4 regions of the Pseudodesulfovibrio hydrargyri genome follow, and region 4 is predicted to be linked to each of the others. Evidence: predicted binding sites of a transcription regulator. Region 4 holds the regulator's gene; each other region holds the start of a gene.
What was found. The regulator sigma-54, encoded in region 4, starts transcription at its own class of promoters, with help from an activator protein. The targets are predictions, from matches to a motif close to CTGGCACGGNNNNTGCTT.

Region 1: a site for sigma-54 is predicted at 1,300-1,317, ahead of nifH (nitrogenase iron protein). Genes of this name have one in related genera too.
Region 2: a site for sigma-54 is predicted at 1,785-1,802, ahead of BerOc1_RS14025 (flavocytochrome c). Genes of this name have one in related genera too.
Region 3: a site for sigma-54 is predicted at 1,791-1,808, ahead of BerOc1_RS15050 (motility associated factor glycosyltransferase family protein). Genes of this name have one in related genera too.

Annotation. Positions count from the first base shown of each region.
Region 1 is NZ_LKAQ01000001.1:857,930-861,137, reverse strand. Features, by position in the region: gene BerOc1_RS03890 (LeuA family protein) at 1-1,035, opposite strand, end outside; gene nifH (nitrogenase iron protein) at 1,360-2,190, shown strand; gene BerOc1_RS03880 (P-II family nitrogen regulator) at 2,347-2,700, shown strand; gene BerOc1_RS03875 (P-II family nitrogen regulator) at 2,700-3,074, shown strand; gene nifD (nitrogenase molybdenum-iron protein alpha chain) at 3,097-3,208, shown strand, end outside.
Region 2 is NZ_LKAQ01000004.1:2,118,302-2,121,509, forward strand. Features, by position in the region: gene BerOc1_RS14020 (cytochrome c3 family protein) at 1-138, opposite strand, end outside; gene BerOc1_RS14025 (flavocytochrome c) at 150-1,721, opposite strand; gene BerOc1_RS14030 (sigma-54 interaction domain-containing protein) at 1,976-3,208, shown strand, end outside.
Region 3 is NZ_LKAQ01000004.1:2,329,932-2,333,139, reverse strand. Features, by position in the region: gene BerOc1_RS15055 (cysteine synthase) at 1-1,714, opposite strand, end outside; gene BerOc1_RS15050 (motility associated factor glycosyltransferase family protein) at 1,853-3,208, shown strand, end outside.
Region 4 is NZ_LKAQ01000001.1:52,218-55,425, reverse strand. Features, by position in the region: gene lptB (LPS export ABC transporter ATP-binding protein) at 1-271, shown strand, start outside; gene rpoN (RNA polymerase factor sigma-54) at 509-1,918, shown strand; gene hpf (ribosome hibernation-promoting factor, HPF/YfiA family) at 1,955-2,497, shown strand; gene BerOc1_RS00260 (PTS sugar transporter subunit IIA) at 2,500-2,949, shown strand; gene rapZ (RNase adapter RapZ) at 2,970-3,208, shown strand, end outside.

The sequences.
Region 1 (3,208 bases), 810 kb from region 4:
CAGCTTCCTTACTTCGTCGACAAGGGCCGGAAGGCCCTGTTCCGGAAGGTCGAGGCCGTGGTCCGCAAGGGCGCTGGCGATCGCCGCTCGCCCACTTTTTCCGCCAACAGCGACCATCCGGTTCGCACCGATGCGGCCGGGGTCGAAGGGTTCGAAAAGCTCAGGCGACTTGCTGAGGGCGTGCGCGTGAAGGCCGGACTCGCAAGCGAAAATGTCCTTGCCCGCGATCGCCTTGGTTCGGGGAATCGGCACCCCGGCAGCTTGAGAAACGAAATGGCAGAGGTCGCGAAGGTCTTCAACTTTGTACGCATGGCTTTTCTCCTTGAGTGTCAGGTAGGCGGCCAGCTCCTCGGTGGCCGCGATGCCGGACCGTTCGCCGATGCCGAGCAGGCTGACGTCGGCGTAGTCCGCGCCGGCGGACAGCGCGGTGACCGCGTTGCCCGTGGCCATGCCGAAGTCGTCGTGACAGTGCACGGCCAGGTCGATGTTCAGTTCCTTCTTGAAGGCCGTGATCAGGGCCGCAGTGCCGGGCGGGGTCAGCAGCCCCAGGGAGTCGGACAGGCGCACGCGGGACGCGCCCACGTCCTGCGTCAGCCCGGCCGCCTTGAGGGCGAAGTCCTGGTCGGCCCTGGAGATGTCCTCCAGGCCGACGGACACGTATTCCAGGCCCAGGAGCCCGGCCGCGAGAACGGTTCGGGCCAGACGTTCCAGGAGCCCCTCGCGGTCCGTCCCGAGTCGGTTTTCGATGTGCAGGTCGGATACGGGCACGCCGATGTTGATGCGGTCTATCTTAAGGCCCGCGGCCTTGCGGATGTCCGCCTCCCGGCAGGGCGACCAGACGGACAGGGCGGTACCGTTGCGCCGCTTGCCTATCCTCCGTATGAGCTCGTCCAGCCCTTCCTGTCCCACCCAGCCCAACTCGATCTCGTCCACTCCTATGGCAAGGAGGCCGGACACGATTCTCTCCCGCGCCTCCATGGAGAAGTAGGCCCCGAAGAGCTGCGCGCCTTCTCTGAGTGTGGTGTCGATCAACATGTGGTTTGTCCTCTTATTATTGTTGCGGGTGATGCTGACTCTCTATGAGCAGGAAGGGTGCCAATTCTCAATTTATAGCTATCCAGTTGATATTATAAGTGAAAATTATTGACGTAAAAGATAGGGATTTGCCTACGTTTTTGTAGGCTACAACACTTGTGTCTGCGTGTTTGGTGTGAACCTACACTTTTTGTAGGAAGCTACACCGCTGTAGGAAACTATATTTCTCCTTTAAAAACAGATTGTTAACACTGTGTAGGCAGTTTGGCACGGCGTTTGCCTTAAGGGCTTCATCGACGCAAACAAACCCATGGAGGAGAAATCATGAGGAAAGTAGCAATTTACGGAAAGGGCGGAATCGGAAAGTCCACCACCACGCAGAACACTGTTGCCGGCCTGGCTGAGATGGGCCGCAAGGTCATGGTCGTCGGTTGCGACCCCAAGGCCGACTCCACCCGTCTCCTGCTCGGCGGCCTGGCGCAGAAGTCCGTGCTCGACACCCTTCGCGAAGAAGGCGAGGACGTGGAACTCGAGGATATCCGCAAGCCCGGTTTCGGCGGCACCTGGTGTGTTGAGTCCGGCGGTCCGGAGCCCGGTGTCGGTTGTGCCGGCCGCGGCATCATCACTTCCATCAACATGCTCGAGTCGCTGGGTGCCTACGAGGAATCCGAGGGTCTGGACTACGCCTTCTACGACGTCCTCGGCGACGTTGTCTGCGGCGGCTTCGCCATGCCCATCCGCGACGGCAAGGCCCAGGAGATTTACATCGTCTGCTCCGGCGAGATGATGGCCATGTACGCGGCCAACAACATCTGCAAGGGCATCATGAAGTACGCGGAATCCGGCGGCGTCCGCCTGGGCGGCCTGATCTGCAACTCCCGCAACACCGACCGCGAGGCCGACCTGATCACCGAGCTGGCCGCCAAGCTGGGCACCCAGATGATCTACTTCGTGCCCCGCGACAACGACGTGCAGCGCGCCGAGATCAACCGCAAGACGGTCATCGAATGGGACGGCTCCGTGCCTCAGGCCAATGAGTACCGCGGCCTGGCCAAGGCCATCGACGAGAACGAGATGTTCACCATCCCGACCCCGCTCGAGATCGAAGACCTGGAACAGCTGCTCATGGACTACGGCATCATGGAAGCCGCCTAGTTCTCCCCCGACATTTCGCCCGGTCGGCGGCCCCGGCAGGCGCGGAATTCGAAAGAATTCCGTGCCTACAGGGGAGGACCGGCCCGAAAATACGGCGAAATCGGGACCTGAAAACAATCAAAGTCCTTTAATTAAGAAGAGATAGGAGAGAGCAAAATGATGATCATGGTACGAGCAATTGTGCGGCCCGAGAAAGCGGACACCGTTCTGGCCGCTCTGATGGACAACGGCTTCCCCGCCGTCACCAAGTATTCCGTGGCCGGTCGCGGCAAGCAGCGCGGCATCAAGATCGGCGAGGTCACCTACGACGAGATCCCCAAGACCATGCTCATGTGCGTTGTCAACGCCGCCGACAAGGACTTCGTGATCAACACCATCATGGACTCCGCCCGCTCCGGCACCAAGGGCGCGTTCGGCGACGGCAAGATCTTCGTTTCCGACGTGGAGGACGTCTACACCATCAGCTCCGGCGTGAACGAGACCGCCGCAGCCAGCGAGGAGGCCGCGTAATGAAGGAAGTCATCGCAGTCGTGCGCATGAACATGATGAACCAGACCAAGGCCGCCCTGAGCGAAGCCGGCGTGGACGCCTTCTTCGCCCACGCAGCGGAAGGCCGCGGCAAGGGGTTCGTCAACTCGGCCGTCGTCGAAGGCGCTGAGAGCGGCTACGAGGAAGCCGCCGCGGTGCTCGGCGAGAAGGGCAAGCTCTATCCCAAGCGCATGGTAACGGTAGTGGTCCCCGATGACATGGTGGAAGACGTCGTCGAAGCCGTCATCGCCGCCAACAAGACCGGCAAGCCGGGCGACGGCAAGATCTTTGTCCTGCCCGTGGGTGACGCCGTCCGCGTCAGAACCGCCGAAACCGGTGCAAAGGCCATAGCCTAGCCGACATCAAGGAGTACTGAGAATGGCCAAGACCAAGAAAGTGGTGCAGCTCATGCCCACCGACATCAAGGAAGAACTTCTCAAGAAGTATCCTCCCAAGGTGGCTCGGAAGCGCGCCAAGCAGATATTGATCA
Region 2 (3,208 bases), on a different contig from region 4:
GTACCCCACCGCGTCGACGCTCTCGCCGTTGGGGCCGGTCTGGCCCTCGGGCGACTGCGAAAGGCCCTCGGTGGCGACGATTCCCCAGGCGGCGGCGCCGATGGCCAGGGTCGCGGCTAAGATCATCAAGCGTTTCATTCTCTTCCCCCTCAGCTTCGGGCCTTGTTTCTGGCCGCGTTTTTGCCGGCGATGGTGCCCATGACCAGCGTTTCTGCGATGGCGCAACTGCCCAGCCGGCTCTCGCCGTGGGTGCCTCCGGTGATTTCACCGGCAGCGTACAGCTTGGGAATGGGCTGGCCGGTCCGCATGTGGGTGACCTCGGCCCGGGGGTTGATGTTCACCCCGCCCTGGCAGAAGTGGACCTTGGGCCAGGCGCGCATGGCGTAGTAGGGCGGCTTGTCGAGGTACAGGGCGCGGTCGAAGCCGAAGATGGGCTTGCCGAATTCCTCGTCCTTGCCGTTGGCCACGAATTGCTTGAAACGGTCCACCTGCTCCTGAAGCGGCTTGAGGGGGATGCCGAAGTTGTTCGCCAGGGCTTCGAGGGAGTCGAATTTCCAGGCGACGCCTTCCTTGAGGGCGTATTTGACGGTGGGCGACTTGACCGTGCCGGGCTCGGAACAGAAGGCCACCGGATAATGGATGGTGCCGTCCGCTTCCTTGCAGTGCTTGAGCTGGGCGTCGGCGCGGGTCTTGCGGTCGGCGTTTTCATTGACAAAGCGCAGGCCGTCGCGGATGTCGACCATGATGCCGTAGGGGAAGGCCGCCTGCTGGTTGAATTGCGGGGCGTAGCCGAAGCCGCTTTCGTCCGGGGATGCCCAGGGGCCGAGTTGAAAGGACCCGGTGTTGACCGGGGCCGCGTTGACCTCGAGCAGGGCGTTGAAGGATTCGGCCGTGGCCCCGCGATGGTTGGTGCAGCCGACGCTTTCGTCCAGGCTCGGATTCTGCGTCTTCCTGAAGGCGATGTCGCTGCCGAACCCGCCGGTGCAGGCCACGAAGCCCCGGTTCACCTTGTACCGGCGCAGGGTGCCGGAGTTTTCGTCCGGAAAGTAGTAGTCCTCCCGGACGACGATGCCGGCGATGCCGCCGTCCATGTCCGTCAGGATCTCCTCCAGCTTGCAGCGGTTCTTGAAGATGGCCCCGAGGCTGATGCCGCCCTTCATCAGGGGAATGGTGATGTCGCCGCCGGTGAAGTGCTCGGTCTGGAAGGTGCGCTGGACCGAGTGGCCGCCGAACTGCAACAGGACGTCCTTCCACTTGACGCCGAATTCCCTGGTCATTTCGAAGGCCTCGGCCGTGCCCGCGCAGACGACGCGCAGCAGATCGACGTGGTTGGTGCCCCGGCCGCCCTTGAGCATGTCGGCCATCATCAGCTCGACGCTGTCGTTGATGCCTTTCTCCTTTTGCAGCGCGGAACCCGCCACGGCCATGGCGCCGCCGTTGATCGCCGAGTTGCCGCCGAATACCGACATCTTTTCGATGACCAGAGTGGAGGCGCCCTCCCTTCTGGCGGCGATGGCCGCGGCGCAGCCCGCGAAACCGCTGCCGGCGATGATGACGTCGAATTCGCGATCCCATTGGTCGGACGTCGACGGCGCGGCTTTCGCCTCGCTCGTTGCAATCTGGGACAACAGGGCCGAACCGGCGGCAAGACCAGCCACCTTCAGCATGTCACGACGGCCCATCGTATCGGGCTTGCCGTGTTGTTTGATCTTTCTACTCATGACCCTCCTCCGGGTACTGTGATGGGTTAAAAAACACTTGCGTCACACTCAAATGTTTCCAAAAAGCAACGAGTGTGCCATTTTGTAATAAACTGTAATTATAAGATAAATTTATATTCCGGCAATCGGATTGCGAGGGGCGGCAGTTGATTTGCGAAATATCGCAGTTGACTTGCGAAGTCACACAGTCAAAGAATACCAACGAAGTTGTTCGCAAATGGTTATGTGCAATGAAATATCAAATAGCAGATGAAATGAGCGACAGACTTTTCGAGAACATAGTCGACAAGGTGTGTTCGACCTTGGATTTGCAGCTGGCCATTACCCATCTGCAAAAGCTACTGGAAGCGCGGACCGATATCGAGGGCGTGTTCATCGGGCATCATGCGCCCGAGGAGAAGCAGGTCTACAGCCTGGTCTACGCGGGCAAATCCCATAGTGAGGAATGCCGCCAAAAACAACCCGTCCAGGACGCGCTGCACAACTACCTCCTGTCCAACAGGCGCAAGGAACTGAATATCGTCAACCGGCTCAACGAGTTCCCCGCCATGGCCATCACGCTTCCATCCTGCATTCCCACGAGCCATTCCCTCTACGAATGCCGCGTCCGGCTGGACGGAAGGCACATCGGGATGCTGGCCTTCCACACGCCCGGCCCGCACCTGTCCGACGCGACGCTCGACCTGCTCATGAAGATACGGGGCCCCATCGCCCTGAGCCTGGCCAACAAGCTGTCCGCACTGCGGGTGTGGTCCCACGATGAGCTCGGGGATTCCGCCGTGGCCCCTGAAAGCGGAGGCCACTTTGTCTGTCCCTCCAGTGCCATGCGGATGGTGTACAGGCTGTTGAGCGCCGTAGCGCCGACGGGTAACACCGTCCTGCTGACCGGAGAAACGGGTGTCGGGAAGGATGCGCTGGCACGACGTCTGCACGATCTCTCCCCCCGCAGGGCCGCCGGATTCGTCCACGTCAATTGCGGGAGCCTGCCGGAGTCATTGATCGAGTCCGAGCTTTTCGGCCATCAGAAAGGGGCCTTTACCGGCGCCGGCTCCGACCGTATCGGCCTCTTTGAGCAGGCGAACGGCGGCACCGTGTTCCTGGACGAGATCGGGGAGCTTCCCCCGGCCATGCAGACGCGCCTGTTGCAGGTGTTGCAGAACAAGACCATACGGCGGGTGGGCGGAAGCCGCGATGTGCCCCTCGATTTCCGGGTGGTGGCCGCCACCAACAACGACCTGGAGGCCATGTGCCGGGACGGCCGGTTCCGCCGGGATCTCTATTTCCGGCTCAACTGCATCAGGGTGGAGGTGCCGCCCTTGCGGCATAGAAGGGAAGACATCCCCGTGCTCGCCGAATACTTTGTCCGGAAAAAGGCACAGGAATATGGGTGGTCGGCCGCCCCGCCGATTGGATCGGACATGGACCGCCTGGTCCGCTACGACTGGCCGGGGAATGTGCGGGAACTGGAGAACTGTCTGGACCGCTCC
Region 3 (3,208 bases), on a different contig from region 4:
CGGCCACCGTGGCCAGCGTCTCGCCCTCGGCGTCCGAGGTCTGCTGGCAGACCATCCACGCCTGGGCCTCGCGCCCGGCCGTGGACCAGATGGCCCGCAGGTTCTCCAGGTGCGGGAAGCGGTGCTTGTCCGAGCCGATCATCACGTCGGTCCGGTTCGATTCGTCCAGGGCCATGGCCGCGTGCTGCAAGAACCAGCTCGGGCGCACGTTGCCCCACTGGGTCTCCAGGACCTCGCCGCGCTTCAGGTCCATGAGCGAGGCGCGTTTCAACAGCGTGAAATCGAGTGGGTTGTCCTTGACGTAGGCGTCCAGGTCCACCGTGCGGCCGCCGGACACCTTGTCCAGGTCCACCGTGCCGATCTCGCCGTACCGCTTGTCGCGGAACACGTCGAAGTAGACGCTGCGCAGCTTCTCGTAGGCCAGCCCCTTGCCCAACAGCTTGCGGCAGAGGGTGAGCGCGGTCTCGTTACCGGCGGACGACAGGGGAAATTTCAGGGACTCGGACAGCCCCATGGCCCGGCCGCGCGCCAGGATCGCCTCGCGAAGATCGGCGGCGAACGAGGCCCGGTCCGTGCCCGCCTCGCGGGCCGCGGCCAGGGTGCGGTCGTCCATGTCGGTCAGCCCGGCCACGCCCTCGACCTTGACGCCGCGCCCGGCCAGGTGGCGGACGAACACGTCGAGCAGGGCCAGCCTGCGCCAGGAGTCCAACCCGTCCGGGTTGTCCAGGCTCGGGCCCATGGTGTACGCGCCCAGGCCCGACGCGGTGTTGAGCATCTTGTCCGCGCCCGAGGCCATGTCGAAGATCGTCACCCCGCTGCCGGACCGCTGGCGGTAGAGGTGGGTGGACAGATAGCGCTCGCCCGAATCCGGGAAGATGACCACGATGAGCCCTTGGTCCAACCGCTCGGCCAGCTGCAACGCCCCGCCCAGGGCCGCGCCCGAGCTCATGCCCGCGAAAATGCCCTCGTGCCGGGCCAGCCTGCGGCAGTTCTCGAAGGCGTCCTCGTCCTCCACGTGCAGAATCTCGTCCAGGGCGTGCTTGTCGTAGATGCCCGGCGGGTAGGATTCGAGCATGTTCTTGAGGCCCTGTATCTTGTGCCCCGCATAGGGCTCCACCGCGGCCACGTAGACCTGGCCCATCTCATGCAGCCTTTTCGCGATGCCCATGGCCGTGCCCGAGGTGCCCAGGGTCATGACGCAGTGCGTCACCTTGCCCTCGGTCTGATTCCAGATTTCGAGCCCGGTGCCCATGTAGTGCGCCAGGACCGAGGCCGGGTTGTTGTACTGGTCCATGAGCACGTACTTGTCCGGCTCCTCGCGGGCGTAGCGGTAGGCCTGCTCGATGGCCCCGTCCGTGGCCAGGTGGCCCGGGGTCAGCTCCAGCTCCGCGCCGTAGGCGGCCATAATCATCTTGCGCTCCTCGGAGGCCGTCTCGGGCATGAGCAGCTTGATGCGGTAGCCCTTGATGGCCGCGACCATGGCCAGACCCACGCCGGTGTTGCCCGAGGTGGCCTCGATGATGATCTTGTCCCTGGTCAGCTCGCCCGACTCCTCGGCGGCCGCGATCATGGCCGCCGCCACCCGGTCCTTGATGGACCCGCCGGGATTCTGGCACTCGATCTTGGCCAAAATCCTGACGTTCGGATTGGGGTTGAGGTGGCGTATCTCCACCAGCGGCGTGTCGCCGATCAGCTCAAGCAGGTTCTTGTTCATCGTAGCGCCCTGGAATCATGCGGGTTGGGTTCGAAATGGATGCCCGCACCGTAGGGCAAAAACAGGCTTGGCGCAACTGGCATGCAAAGTGCATTTTCCCGGTCGAACCGTCATTTTTTGAGCACGCGAGGCCGCACCATGAATCCGTACCCGTTCCTGAAAGACAACATCGAATACCTGCAACGCACCGGAAATCCCATCTTCCAGTGGCTGTCCACCCGCCCGTTCAACGAGGAGATGCTCAAGACCAGGCTGTTCCGCAACGAGTTCGGTCTGCACGACTGGCGCATGGACAACGGCAAGGGCATGTTCGAATCCCTGCCCCCGCAGGGGCTGTACGGCAACTGGCTGCACCCGGAAAAGGCCGGGACCTCGGCCACCTTCGTGGTCGGCTCCAACCTGGGCTACGGCGTCAACCACCTGCTGACCAACACCCCGGACACCCACAAGGTCATGCTCCTTGAGCCGCGCTCCGAGATGCTCCTGGCCTGCCTGGGCCAGACCGACTACCGGCCGTTCTTCGAGAACAAAAAGTTTCACCTGCTGGTCCCGGACGAACGGTTCCTGTCCGAGGTGGTCCGCAACCTGGACCTGCAGTTCATCTACGGCCAGATCCACCTGAAGAGCGACATCCCCAGCCGCCAACTCGGGCCGGAATACGCCCGCTGGGCGACCTGGCTGAAGAACAAGCTCGAAAACTTCTCCCTGGAGCTGTCCACCCTGCGCCACCGCCAGGACGTCATGGTCGGCAACGAGATCGACAACTTCGCCAAGGCCATGCGCGACGGCAGCCTCAAGCCCATGGAGGGCAAGGGCGCGGGCGTGGGCGCGGTCATCCTCGGCGCGGGCCCGTCGCTGGAGACCATGGCCCCGCTGCTCAAGGAAAAGATGGGCCACGTGCTCTACACCTGCGCCCTGCAGACCATCCCGTCCCTGCAGAACCTCGGCATCAAGCCGCACCTGTGCGCGGCCATCGACTACGACAAGTCCATGCTCAAGGTCTTCGAGCGGCTGGACCCGGATTTCGTCCAGGACGTGCCCCTGGTCTACTCCACCAAGATCGACCCCATGATCCTCAAGCGCTATCCCGGACCGACCCTGCCCCTGTGGACCGTGGGCGGCGTGGGCACCAAGGTGCTCGAGGAGCGGGACCTGGTGCTCGACGCGGGCGGCAACGTCTCGGTGACCCTGTCGCGCTTCCTGCGCTACTGCGGCGTCTCCCACCTGCTCCTGGCCGGGCAGGACTACGCCTGGATCAACGGCATGTCCCACTCGGGCGGCCACCACAACCACACCACCTCGGACAAACGGTATTCCTGGCACCAGACCACGCGCAACATGGACGGCGAGGAAATCCTGACCACGGTGCAGTACATGACCGCCAAGCGCGAGCTGGAGGACGACCTCAAGCAGTCCGACTTCCCGGTCTTCAACCTCTACGGCGGCGGCGTGGTCATCGAGGGCACCAAGGTCGTGGACGTGGACACGGCCTAC
Region 4 (3,208 bases):
CATCCTCGATCCGCAGTTCATCCTCCTGGACGAGCCGTTTGCCGGTATCGATCCCATCGCGGTCATCGACATCCAGGAGATTATCTCCGTGCTCAAGTCCATGGATATCGGTATCCTCATCTCGGATCACAACGTCCGGGAAACCCTGAATATCTGCGACCGGGCCTACCTGGTCTACGAGGGCACGGTCATCCTGGAGGGAGCCCCATCCGAGATCGTCAAGTCCAGCCGCGCCCGGCAGATATATCTGGGCGAGGATTTCCGGCTTTAGCCCGCCGTTTTCGTCTTTTTTTCCTCTTTCCCGATTTACACCGTTGCTAAAGGTTGGTACACTTTTTTCATATCATAATATGCAGGCGGAAATATTAATGTAAACAGGATGTTAACACAATTGTGTTGCATCCTTTAGTTCACTGTGGCATGGTTGAACCGGAAAAAATGTCTGGCGGTTAAAAAAAATTTCTTTATCCGGCAATCGATAAACACAACCTCAAGCGGGTAGCGCATCATGGGATTGGAACTTCGGCAACAGCTCAAGCTCTCACAGCAACTGGTCATGACGCCCCAGTTGCAGCAGGCCATCAAGCTGCTGCAACTGTCGCGGCTTGAACTGCTGGAGACCGTGCAGCAGGAATTGTTGGAGAATCCCTTCCTGGACGAAACCGAGACCGACACCGAGGTCCCGGACAAGACCGAGGTCCTGACCGAATCCCAGGCCGAGGAGGAACTGGTCCGCAACGCGGACTGGGAAAACTACCTGGGCGAATTTTCCTCCACCTCCAAGCAGGCCCTGTCTCGCGACATGGAGATGCCCGAGGAGGGCATGTCCTTCGAGGCCCGCCTGGCCTCGAAGCCCTCTCTGGAAGGGCACCTGAACTGGCAGATGCGCCTGTCCAACTTCTCCGAGCACGAGCTGGCCATCGGCGACGTCATCCTCGGCAATATCGACGCCAACGGCTACCTGCAGGCCACCATGGAGGAGTTGACCGCCATGGTCCAGGCCTCGGAGGAGGAGATCGAGTCCGTTCTGCGCCGCATCCAGCACCTGGACCCGGTCGGCGTGGGCGCCCGGACCCCGCAGGAGTGCCTGCTGGTCCAGATGGAGGTCCTCGGATATGACGACCCGATCCTGGTCTCCCTGGTCAGCGACCACCTGGAGGACCTGGAGAAGAATCGTTACAAGCCTCTGGCGCGCAAGTTCAAGATCACCATGGACGAGCTCAAGTCGTACCTGGATCTGATGCAGACGCTCGATCCCATGCCGGGTGCCAACTTCTCCAGCACCGAGCCGCACTACGTCAGCCCGGACGTGTTCGTCTACAAGTACGGCGAGGACTTCGTCATCATCCTCAACGAGGACGGTATGCCGAGGCTCCAGATGAACACCTTCTACATGGATTCCATGAAGGGCGCGGCCGACAAGGAGAAGGAATATTTCCAGGAAAAGATGCGTTCCGCCGCATGGTTGATGAAAAGTCTGTACCAGCGGCAGCGAACCTTGTATAAAGTAGTTGAGAGCATTGTCGGCTTCCAACGGGCATTCTTCGAGGAGGGCGTGACAAAGCTCAAACCCCTCATCCTCAAGGAGGTGGCGGAAGACATCGAGATGCACGAATCCACCGTGAGCCGGATCACGACCAACAAATATGTCTCGACCCCTCACGGCATCTTCGAGCTGAAGTTCTTCTTCAACTCGGCCCTGGACCTGAACGACGGGTCCCAGGTGGGTTCGGAGAGCGTCAAGGCGCTCATTAAGCAAATGATCGCAGATGAAGACACGAAGAAACCGCTCAGCGACGAGAGGATAGGCGAGATCCTCCAGGAAAAGCTGGAAGTGAACATCGCCCGGCGCACGGTCGCCAAATACCGCTCGGCCATGGGCATAGCTTCGTCTTCGAAACGAAAGCAGTACTTCTAGGGGCTGCTTGAAGCACTCTCAACCAGGAGGCAGCGTATGAACATCAGCTTCACTTTCAAGAACTTCGAGCCTTCCGATCACCTCAAGGGTTATGCGGAAAAGCGTTTTGAAAAGGTAGCAAGATACGTTTCCGATGCGGAGGCCGATCTCCAGGTCAACCTGCTGGTCGACAAGTTCCGCCACAAGGCGGACGTGATCCTGAACTCGGATCGCATACATATCTCGGCCTATGAAGATTCGGAGGACATGTACTCCACCATCGACATGGTCCTGGACAAGCTGGAGGCCCAGCTGCGCAAGATGCGCGAAAAGATGAAGAATCGCCCCAGGCAGGCGCGTCCCAATAAGATGGTGCAGATGAACTACCTGTCCTACGAGGACATCGCTCCCGGTTCAGCGCCCACCATCGTCGGCACCGACGCATACGAGCCCAAGCCCATGTCCGTGGACGAGGCCGCCATGCAGCTGGATGCCCGTGACAACGAATTCCTGGTCTTCCTCAATGCGGAGACCGACGGCGTCAACGTGATATACAAGAGAAAGAACGGCGATTACGGCCTCATCGACCCCGGAAACTAAGCATGAAACTCAGTGATTACCTGGCGAAGGAGCTGATCCTTCCCGAACTCGAGTCCGCAACCAAGTCGGACGTATTGAATGAACTCGTCGCCCCCCTGGGCGTACAATATCCAGAGATGGACACGGACCATGCGGTCCGTGTCCTTCTCGATCGTGAACGGCTCGGTTCCACCGGCATCGGAGACGGCATCGCCATCCCTCACGGCAAGCTTGAGGACCTGGAAAAGGTCATCGTGGTCGTGGGCCGCAGCCGCAAGGGCGTGGAATTCGAAGCGCTGGACCACGCCCCGTGCACCATCTTTTTCCTGGTGCTCGCCCCGGAACAGGTGGCGGGCATGCATCTGCGCGTCCTGGCCCAGATCTCCCGCCTGCTCAAGGACGAGGAATTCCGCAAGGCGTTCCTGTCGGCCGATGACCTTGAGGGCCTCTGGGCCCTGCTCAAAAGCGTGTAACCGAAGGGACGGAATCCGTTGTGACCTCGACCAACCCCTTCCCGGTGGTGATCGTCACCGGACTCTCCGGCTCGGGCAAGAGCACCGCGCTCAAGGTCTTCGAGGACCTGGGGTTCTTCTGCATCGACGGGCTCCCGTCCGAGATGTCGGCCAAGCTGGCCGACCTCATCCTCTCGTTCGACACCAAATACCGCGGTCTGGCGCTCGGCATGGACCTGCGCCAGTTCGAGTTCGTGGACGGCTGGAGCAAGGCGCAGGA